One region of the Pseudomonas sp. o96-267 genome, then DNA from elsewhere that is predicted to be linked to it. Evidence: riboswitches for the same ligand, from Rfam matches in the RefSeq annotation. Region 1 holds a riboswitch; each other region holds the start of a gene.
What was found. Region 1 has a riboswitch for cobalamin ahead of EGJ86_RS12605 (TonB-dependent receptor domain-containing protein). Riboswitches for the same ligand answer to the same signal wherever they lie in the genome.

Region 2: linked by a shared signal. The riboswitch ahead of cobO (cob(I)yrinic acid a,c-diamide adenosyltransferase) and the one ahead of EGJ86_RS12605 (TonB-dependent receptor domain-containing protein) in region 1 are both predicted to bind cobalamin.
Region 3: linked by a shared signal. The riboswitch ahead of cobG (precorrin-3B synthase) and the one ahead of EGJ86_RS12605 (TonB-dependent receptor domain-containing protein) in region 1 are both predicted to bind cobalamin.
Region 4: linked by a shared signal. The riboswitch ahead of EGJ86_RS03995 (TonB-dependent siderophore receptor) and the one ahead of EGJ86_RS12605 (TonB-dependent receptor domain-containing protein) in region 1 are both predicted to bind cobalamin.

Annotation. Positions count from the first base shown of each region.
Region 1 is NZ_RHQP01000015.1:86,689-88,883, reverse strand. It holds gene dxs (1-deoxy-D-xylulose-5-phosphate synthase) at 1-838, shown strand, start outside; cobalamin riboswitch at 911-1,117, shown strand; gene EGJ86_RS12605 (TonB-dependent receptor domain-containing protein) at 1,200-2,195, shown strand, end outside.
Region 2 is NZ_RHQP01000008.1:19,926-22,120, forward strand. It holds gene EGJ86_RS07035 (cobyrinate a,c-diamide synthase) at 1-492, opposite strand, end outside; gene cobO (cob(I)yrinic acid a,c-diamide adenosyltransferase) at 492-1,103, opposite strand; cobalamin riboswitch at 1,289-1,499, opposite strand; partial or broken gene EGJ86_RS07045 (hypothetical protein) at 1,539-1,858, opposite strand; gene EGJ86_RS07050 (C40 family peptidase) at 1,869-2,195, opposite strand, start outside.
Region 3 is NZ_RHQP01000004.1:121,887-124,081, reverse strand. It holds gene cobG (precorrin-3B synthase) at 1-838, opposite strand, end outside; cobalamin riboswitch at 931-1,136, opposite strand; gene cbiE (precorrin-6y C5,15-methyltransferase (decarboxylating) subunit CbiE) at 1,193-2,195, shown strand, end outside.
Region 4 is NZ_RHQP01000004.1:118,418-120,612, reverse strand. It holds gene EGJ86_RS04000 (ferredoxin) at 1-502, shown strand, start outside; cobalamin riboswitch at 621-815, shown strand; gene EGJ86_RS03995 (TonB-dependent siderophore receptor) at 1,149-2,195, shown strand, end outside.

The sequences.
Region 1 (2,195 bases):
GAAGGAAGGCTCGGATCTGGTGGCGTTCAGCGAGCGCTTCCCCGAGCGCTACTTCGACGTGGCGATTGCCGAGCAGCACGCCGTGACCCTGGCCGCCGGCATGGCCTGCGAAGGTGCCAAACCGGTGGTGGCGATCTACTCCACCTTCCTCCAGCGCGCCTATGACCAACTGATTCACGACGTGGCCGTGCAGCACCTCGACGTGCTGTTCGCCATCGACCGTGCCGGTCTGGTCGGCGAAGACGGTCCGACCCATGCAGGCAGCTTCGACCTGTCTTACCTGCGCTGCATCCCCGGCATGCTGGTGATGACGCCGAGCGACGAGAACGAGATGCGCCGCATGCTCACCACCGGCCACCTGTTCGACGGCCCGGCAGCGGTGCGCTACCCGCGTGGCACCGGCCCCAATGCAGCGCTCGATGCCGGCCTGGAGCCGCTGGAAATTGGCAAGGCGGTGATACGCCGCCAGGGCAAGGACGTCGCCCTGCTGGCCTTCGGCGTGCAACTGGCCGAAGCCCTGCGCGTGGGTGAAACGCTGGATGCCACAGTGGTCGACATGCGCTTCGTCAAACCGCTGGACGAAGCCCTGCTGCGCGAACTGGCAGGTAGCCACACGCTGCTGGTGACCATCGAAGAAAACAGCATCATGGGCGGCGCCGGTAGCGCGGTCAGCGAATTCTTCGCCGCCGAGAACATCCAGATGTCGATGCTGCACCTGGGCCTGCCCGACTACTACGTCGAGCACGCCAAGCCCAGCCAGATGCTCGCCGAGTGCGGTCTCGACGAAGCAGGCATCGAACGCGCGGTACGTGAGCGTCTGAGTTTGCTTCAGGCCTGAGCATGAAGCCCGCTCATCGCTATATGAGCGGCGCTTGCTTGTGATTCATATGCGTGCGCACTAAGGTGCGCGCCATTCATGTTCCGCCAGGGTGCGCTGCGCAAGCAGTGTTAAACGGGAAGTCGGTGCGCTCGTCACGAGCAATGCCGACGCTGCCCCCGCAACGGTAATCGACTGCACGCGCTGAGCGTGCGCCACGTCCAACAGCCACTGGGCTCTGCCTGGGAAGGCGGACGCGGGTCGAGAGCCCGGAGACCGGCCAAGGCGGTGCGACTGGTGTTGCGGAGGGCAGCACGGTCAAGCGCCGTCCTGCGCTTGCGCCTGCCCTCCTCGACCGTCTGCCGCCCGTTGAGGAAAGAAAATGAAACTGTCCCGTCTGGCTCTGGCCATCGCCGTCATGCCAGGTCTCTCGCTGGCCGCCGAGCCCTACGTGGCCGAGCCGCTGGTCGTCACCTCCGGGCGCCTGGCCGAACCGCAAGCGCAGGCTACCGCGGCTACCACGGTGTTCGAGCGGGACGACATCGAACGTCTGCAGGTCAGTAGCGTGCCCGACCTACTCAGCCGCGTGCCCGGTGTGTCTATCGTACAAAGCGGCGGTCGCGGCAGCCTCACCAGTCTGTTCCTACGTGGCGCCAACGCCAACCAGACCCTAGTGCTGGTAGATGGCGTACGTCTGAATGCTGCTGCCAGCGGTCTGGCCCGTCTGGAGTTTCTCAGCCCCGATCAAATCGAGCGTATCGAGGTCGTGCGCGGCGCCCGCTCGGCGCTTTACGGCTCCGACGCCATTGGCGGAGTGGTCCAGATCTTCACTCGGCGCGGCGAGGATCGCCTGCAGCCGCGCCTACGCCTGGCCGCCGGCAGCCAACAGACCTTCGAGCGTAGCCTAGGCATGTCCGGCGGTGACCAGCGCACCCGCTTCGATCTCGGCGCAAGCCTGGTCGAACGCGCCGGCTTCGACCGCTCCCAAGATGGCCGTGGTTACGACAACGACCACGATGGCCTGCGCCGCAAGGCCTTCAACCTAAACCTCGATCATCGCTTCAACGACCGTCTCAAGGGAGGCCTGAGCCTGCTCGAGCAACATGGCGAGAGCGAGTACGACGACCTGTTCAGTTTCGATCCGGGCAACCCCAGCGAACGCTTCAGCGTCTCCAGCATTGCCGGCCATCTCGAAGCGCAACTCGCCAAAGACTGGAGCAGCCGCCTGGAGCTCGGTCATAGCGAGGACAAGAGCGAAAACCGCGACCCGCTGAATGCCGACAACAACTACGCCTACAACACCTACCGCGACAGTGCCGGCTGGCTTAACACTCTGCGGTTTGGTGACGCTCACCAGGTGCTACTTGGCCTCGACTGG
Region 2 (2,195 bases), on a different contig from region 1:
CAGGGCATCGCGCAGGATATCGCCATGGCGCGTGCTGGCGACGCGGTTGCCGAGCAGCCCGGCAAAGGGCAAGTCAGGCTGGAAGGTGGCTAGGCCGTGGGCCAGCGCACCGAAGGTCTGCGCCATGGCCGAACCATCGATAACCCCCAGCACCGGCACGCCGAAATGACGCGCCAGGTCGGCCGCCGACGGTTTGCCGTCGAACAACCCCATCACACCTTCGATCAGGATCAGATCCGCTTCGCCCGCGGCCTGCCACAGCAGGCGACGGCTTTCTGCCTCACCGACCATGGCCAGGTCGAGCTGATACACCGGTGCACCGCTGGCACGAGCGTGGATCATCGGGTCGAGAAAGTCCGGTCCGCACTTGAACACTCGCACCCGCCGTCCCTGGCGCGTGTGCAGGCGCGCCAGGGCAGCAGTCACAGTGGTCTTACCCTGGCCGGAAGCCGGGGCGGCAATCAACAGAGCCGGACAGTGACGTGCTTCCATCAGAATTCGATGCCCTTCTGCGCCTTTACCCCGGATTTGAACGCATGCTTGACCAGGCTCATCTCGGTGACCGTATCAGCCGCCTCGATCATCCCCGGCAAGGCACCACGCCCGGTCACTACCACGTGCTGCAGCAGCGGCCGAGCCTCGATATCGGCCAGCACTGCGTCCAGTTCGAGGTAGCCATGCTTGAGGGCAATGTTCAGCTCGTCCAGCACCACCAGGCCGACGGACTCGTCGTTCAACAGGCGCCGAGCCACCGCCCAGGCCTCGTGCGCCTTGGCGATATCGCGCTGGCGGTCCTGGGTTTCCCAGGTAAAGCCCTCACCCATCACGTGGTAGCTGACTTCCTCGGGAAAGCGGCGGAAGAAGGTTTCCTCACCGGTGCTGGCAGCGCCCTTGATGAACTGCACCACACCGACCTTGAGGCCATGACCGAGCGCACGCGCGACCATACCGAAGGCACTGCTGCTCTTGCCCTTGCCATTGCCGCTGTGTACCAGCAACAGACCGTATTCGTCCTGGGCCTGGGCGATCTTTTCGTCGATCAGGGCTTTCTTGCGCTGCATGCGCGCCTTGTGGCGGGCATCGCGTTCGGTGGACTCGCTCATGCTGTGCTCCTGTACATCAGGCACCCGCGTCGACTGTCGGTAAACAGTACGAGCAACGATGGGGAGCAGATCGCGATGGTCCGCGCGTCCTCACCCAGGCGCCAATGGCTGGTCAGGCGAGCGGAAGACAGGAAGCACAACACCCCGGAAAAACCGGAGCGTCGGCCGGACAACGCCCTCCGCGATGCCGTGAAAATGCGACAGGCCGGTCTCCGGACTCGTGAGCGAACCCAAAGGTTCGGCACCGCGCCTTCCCGTGCGGTGCACAGTGGCCTTGAGCGGTGTTTGACTCACCTACCGTTGCGGGGGCAGCGCCGGCATTCGGACCGGCTTCCCTGTTTCACCCCATGGCTACCATTCACGGCAACTCGGGGCACCTGAAGCAAGGCGCGCAGGTTAGAGGCTGGCAGCCCTGCGCGTCAACGCCGAGACCGCTCAATGCCTGGGGGTGAAGCCCGGCGGCTGCTGGCCAGCCATTCGACGAAGGTGCGCAAGCGCTCATCACCCAGCAGCGCGTCACGACTGTTGTAGGTCAGCGCCAGCTCCTTTTCGCTGAACAGCCGGTGAATCTGATTGTGGCAGGCGCGGCAGACCCAAAGCGTAGCCGTGATGCGCTCATGACGAGCGAAACGCTTCTGCACGTAGGTCTTGTCGTGCAGTGCCTTGGGAATCAGATGATGACGCGTCAACGCAACGGGCCGCGCGCACAGCTCGCACACCTCGGGCTGAGGCGGTAGGCGAATGGGATCGACCATGGACAGTAATTCAGGGGTTACGCGCTAGCTCTGGCGTGATGACGCGCTTGGCATCGAGATAGACGCCCTGCCAATAACCGCTGGTGAGGGTGTCCAGGCGCACCGTACCGCCGGTAGAGGGAGCATGCACGAAGCGGCCGTCGCCGACATAGATGCCGGCATGGCTGACGGTGCGCCCACCATTGGTGGCAAAGAACACCAGGTCACCACTTTTCAAGGCGTCGCGGCGGACATCAGGGGTGCGCATGGCACTCAGCTCACGCGTCGAACGCGGCAGACTGATACCGGCAGCATCACGATAAACGTAGCCGATCAGGCCACTGCAGTCGAAACCACC
Region 3 (2,195 bases), on a different contig from region 1:
CGAGGAGTTGCTCTGCATGCAGACGGCCCAACTGAGCGCCGGCTGCGACCATGCACAGGCTTCTCTGCGCTTGTGGATAAATACCTGCCGGTGGGCGCATGAGCGTCGCGCTGGGCTGCCAGTTGGCCGGTGCCGGTTGCAGAGGGAAATCCAGTCGAGCTTGCAGGCGTTGCAGCAGGTCGCCAGGGGCGATGTGTGCCAGCAACTGGCGCATGCGCGACTGTTCGGGTGTGGCCTGTTCGAGGAACAGCAACAGGAGTTCACGCACCACGTCGAGCGCCTGCGTCGCCTCGATGCGAGCCAGTGGTTCGTCACCGGGGCAGCCGGCCAGGCCCAGCAGCAGGTGCTGGTCGTCTTCGGCGGCCAGCCACAGGTCGTGGGGGTGTTCGCGCATGGCCAGGGCTTCGCCGCCGTCCAGTTGCAGGGCGAACTTGGGTGACAGGGCATGCAACGCCGGGGTGTCCTGCAGCAGGTCGAGCAATTGGCCGGCCAGCGGACGCACGTCCATCCGCGCCTGCGGGTCGAGGCCGGCGGCGGGACTGAGCATCAGGTTGCGCACATCGTCGGCGGCGGCCACTCGCGGGCCGAGTTCGGCGCCGAGCAGGGCATCGATCAGCGGTGCTTCCTGGCCGGGCAGCACGCCACGGATCTGCAGGTTGCTGCGGTTGGTCAGCTCCAGCACGCCGCTGGCATGGCGCCGCGCCGCCTCGGCAAGCGCCCGCGCCTGGGCGCTGCGCAGCACGCCGCCGGGCAGCTTGACCCGGCAGATGCCACCGTCCAGCGCAGGCACGATGCGCAGCAGGCCGGGGCAGGCGGAAGGGCGGATGGAGGCGTTCAAACGGTCACCTGTGGATAACGACGCGGCGACCGAACCAGCGAAATCCCATAGGGGACTCCATGGCATCGGTACACCCCGCCCGATGTTGGCACTCGCGACCAGCGTTCGTCGGCAGGTCTCCTGGCTAACAGGTCTTCATCCGCCGCGCCTTCCCGGTTACCCAGTGGCCGATTGCGTTGGACTCGCTGTTTACAGTTGCGGGGGCAGCTCGGTCGCGATCAATGATCGCTCCGGATTCCCTCTTAGGCCCGCTGTTGAGTCGTATCGACTCAAGGGCACCGACGAAGGCGCTATTATGCCCGCTTTGCCCGGAGCGCGGACAGGCGGTCCGTCGGGCCTGTGCGAGGACATTGGATGAAACCCTGGTTGACCCTGGTCGGCATCGGCGAAGACGGCTATCCCGGCCTGGGCAAGGCCGCGCGTCGCGCCTTGCTGGCGGCCACGCGCATCGTCGGTGCGCCGCGCCAGCTGGCCTTGCTGCCGCCGTGCATCAGTGGCGAACGGGAAGTCTGGCCGAGCCCGTTCGATCTGCAGCCGTTGCTGGCCCGACGCGGCGAGGCGGTGTGCGTGCTGGCCAGCGGTGATCCGATGTTCTACGGCGTCGGTGCCAGTCTGGCGCGCCAGGTGTCGGCCGACGAGTTGCAGGTATTGCCGGCGCCGTCCTCGGTGTCGCTGGCGGCGGCGCGCCTGGGCTGGCCGTTGCAGGAGGCTGAGGTGGTCTCCTTGGTCGGCCGGCCGCTGGCCACGCTCAATGCCCGTTTCTATCCCGGTACGCGCCTGCTCGTATTGAGCGCTGATGGTGACACCCCTGCGCAGGTCGCCGAAGCCTTGTGCGCACGTGGTTTCGGCGCCAGCCGCCTGACCCTGCTGGAGCACCTTGGCGGGCCTGACGAGCGCCGCATCGAGGGCCTGGCCGCGAGCTGGAACCTGCCACGCGGTGCCGATCTCAATCTGCTGGCCGTAGAGTGCCTGGCCGACACCGGCGCGCAACTGCTGCCACCGACCTGCGGCCTGCCGGACGAGACCTACCGCCACGACGGGCAACTGACCAAGCGCGACGTGCGCGCCGTCACCCTGGCTCGGCTGGCGCCGCTGCCTGGCGAGTTGCTGTGGGATGTCGGCGCCGGTTGCGGCTCCATCGGCATCGAATGGATGCGCGCCCATCCGACCTGCCTGGCCATTGCCATCGAGGCCAACGAAGGGCGTCAGGATCATATCCGCCACAACCGTGATGCCCTCGGCGTGCCCGGTCTGCAACTGGTCGCTGGACATGCGCCCGAAGCACTGGATGGACTGCCGGCACCGGATGCGATCTTCATCGGCGGCGGCGTCACCGTGCCAGGCGTGCTCGATGATT
Region 4 (2,195 bases), on a different contig from region 1:
GCGCGCCGATGCCGCGCACCGCGACTGGCTGCGCGAGTGCATCGCCGAACGGGGCGACGGAGCCGCAGTGTTTGTGGTCTGCACGGCGCTGGAAGACAGCTGGCTCGATGGACTGGGCGCGCTGCTGGCGCATCACGAAGCGCATCTCCCCTGCAGCGACGTACCGCCCGTTCCGGAGCACCACGCCTGGTCGCAGATTCCGCCGCATGCGCAGCGCCTGCTGCTGTGCAACGGCACGCGCTGCACGCGCAAGGGCGCGCTGGGCCTGTGGAAAACCTTGCGCCAGCGGCTCAAGGCCGCCGGCAAGCTGGAGTGCGAGGGCGGCGTGCATATCACCCGCAGCCAGTGCCAGTTTCCCTGTGACCTGGGGCCGACCGCGAGCCTTTATCCACAGGGCGAGTGGTACGGCATCAAGGACGAGGCGGCGGTGATTCGTCTGGTCGACGAGCGCCTGGTGGCGGGTAGGGCGTTGCCGGAATTGCGTATCGACGAGCAGGCTTAACGCCCACCTTTCGCGGCTGAAGCGCAATGCCGGCCAGCCGCTCCTACAGAAGAGCAATCGCCGTTAAAGCGCCTCCCACAACATGTCCCGCGCCTTGACTTGAGCGGAGACGGGTGGTCATATCCGCCCCGCTTCAGGTGTCTCACGCCGCCGCGCGTGAGGTGAAACGGGAAGTCGGTTCAAGTCCGACGCTGCCCCCGCAACGGTAAGCGAGCGACCGCATCGATACGCCACTGTGCGCCACGCGCATGGGAAGGCGATGCGTTCATGACCCTCGCAAGCCCGGAGACCGGCCTGGAGTCGTTTGTGTCTGGCAACCCGCGGTGGGCGGGCGTTGACTCCAGTAGGGCGCCCCGTGCCCCTGTCTGCTGTTGCGCATTTTCCATCGGATTGCCGTGCCTTTTCTCTTTGCGATGGAAGCAATATGGCGCGCCATTTCCGCTACAAGAACCTCTTTTCGTCATGCCTGAAGGAAGGGCCGGGGCTCGGTTTCAGCTACCTGCAAAACAAGATATTGTTATGTTATAACAATAACATTATCGCTTCAGGCCAGAGTCATCCGCGGTCGTCACTGGCCGTTGCAAGCCCCGATTCCAACGCCTCGAAGCGACTCGACGAGCTTCTTCAACGCCCCGGAATTGTTCACGTGCAACACCTCTTTCGCGTCTGCTCTCTGCCATTGGTGGTCTTGGCTGGCGGTACCGCCCTAGCCGACGAGTCCGCTGTCGATCTCCCCGCTGTCACCGTCCAGGCGCAAGCCGCGCAGGAGGGCGAGACCCGCCTGCATACGGCGACCACGGCTGGCTCGCGCCTCGACCTGTCGGCCCTGCAAACCCCGGCGAGCACCAGCAGCCTGAGCGGTGCCGAAGTGCGCGAGCGCAACAACCGCAGCGTGCAGGATGCGGTGACCCGCACACCGGGCATCAGCACCATCGGCACGCCGGGCAACGGTGGCACGGCGCTGTCGGCGCGTGGCTTTAGCGGCCACGCCTCGACCATGCAGCTGTACGACGGCACGCGTCAGTACATCGGTGCGGGCACCGTGACATTCCCGGTGGACACCTGGTCGGTGGAGCGCATCGACGTGCTGCGCGGCCCGGCGTCGGTGCTCTATGGCGAAGGTGCAACCGGCGCGGTGATCAATGTGGTGCCGAAGAAGCCCTTCGCGGGTGACATCCGCAACCACATGCGCCTCGGCTATGGCAGCGATGACCGCCGCCAGGCCGCGCTGGACAGCGGCGGCTCGCTGAGCGAGGCCCTGAGCTACCGCTTCAATCTCAATCAGCAGGCCAGCAATGGCTGGGTCGACCGCGGTGATTCCGAGAGCCTGGCGCTGAGCGCTGCGTTGCGCTGGGATGCCAGTGACGACCTGAGCTTCACCCTGTCCCACGACCACGGTGACCAGAGCCCCGAGCGCTATCTGGGTACGCCGCTGGTGGCCGGCAAGTACCGCGAGAGCATCCGCGAACGTAACTACAACGTCGCCAATGCCGACATTCGCTACAACGACCAGATCACCCGCCTGGTGACCGACTGGCGCATCAGCGACGTGCTCAGTGCCAGCAACCAGCTCTACTACATCAAAACCCAGCGCTACTGGCGCAATGCCGAGGCCTATCGCTGGCAGCCGGGCGATAGGGTCGAGCGCGGCGAGTTCTATGAGATCAAGCACACTCAGGAACAGGTCGGCGAC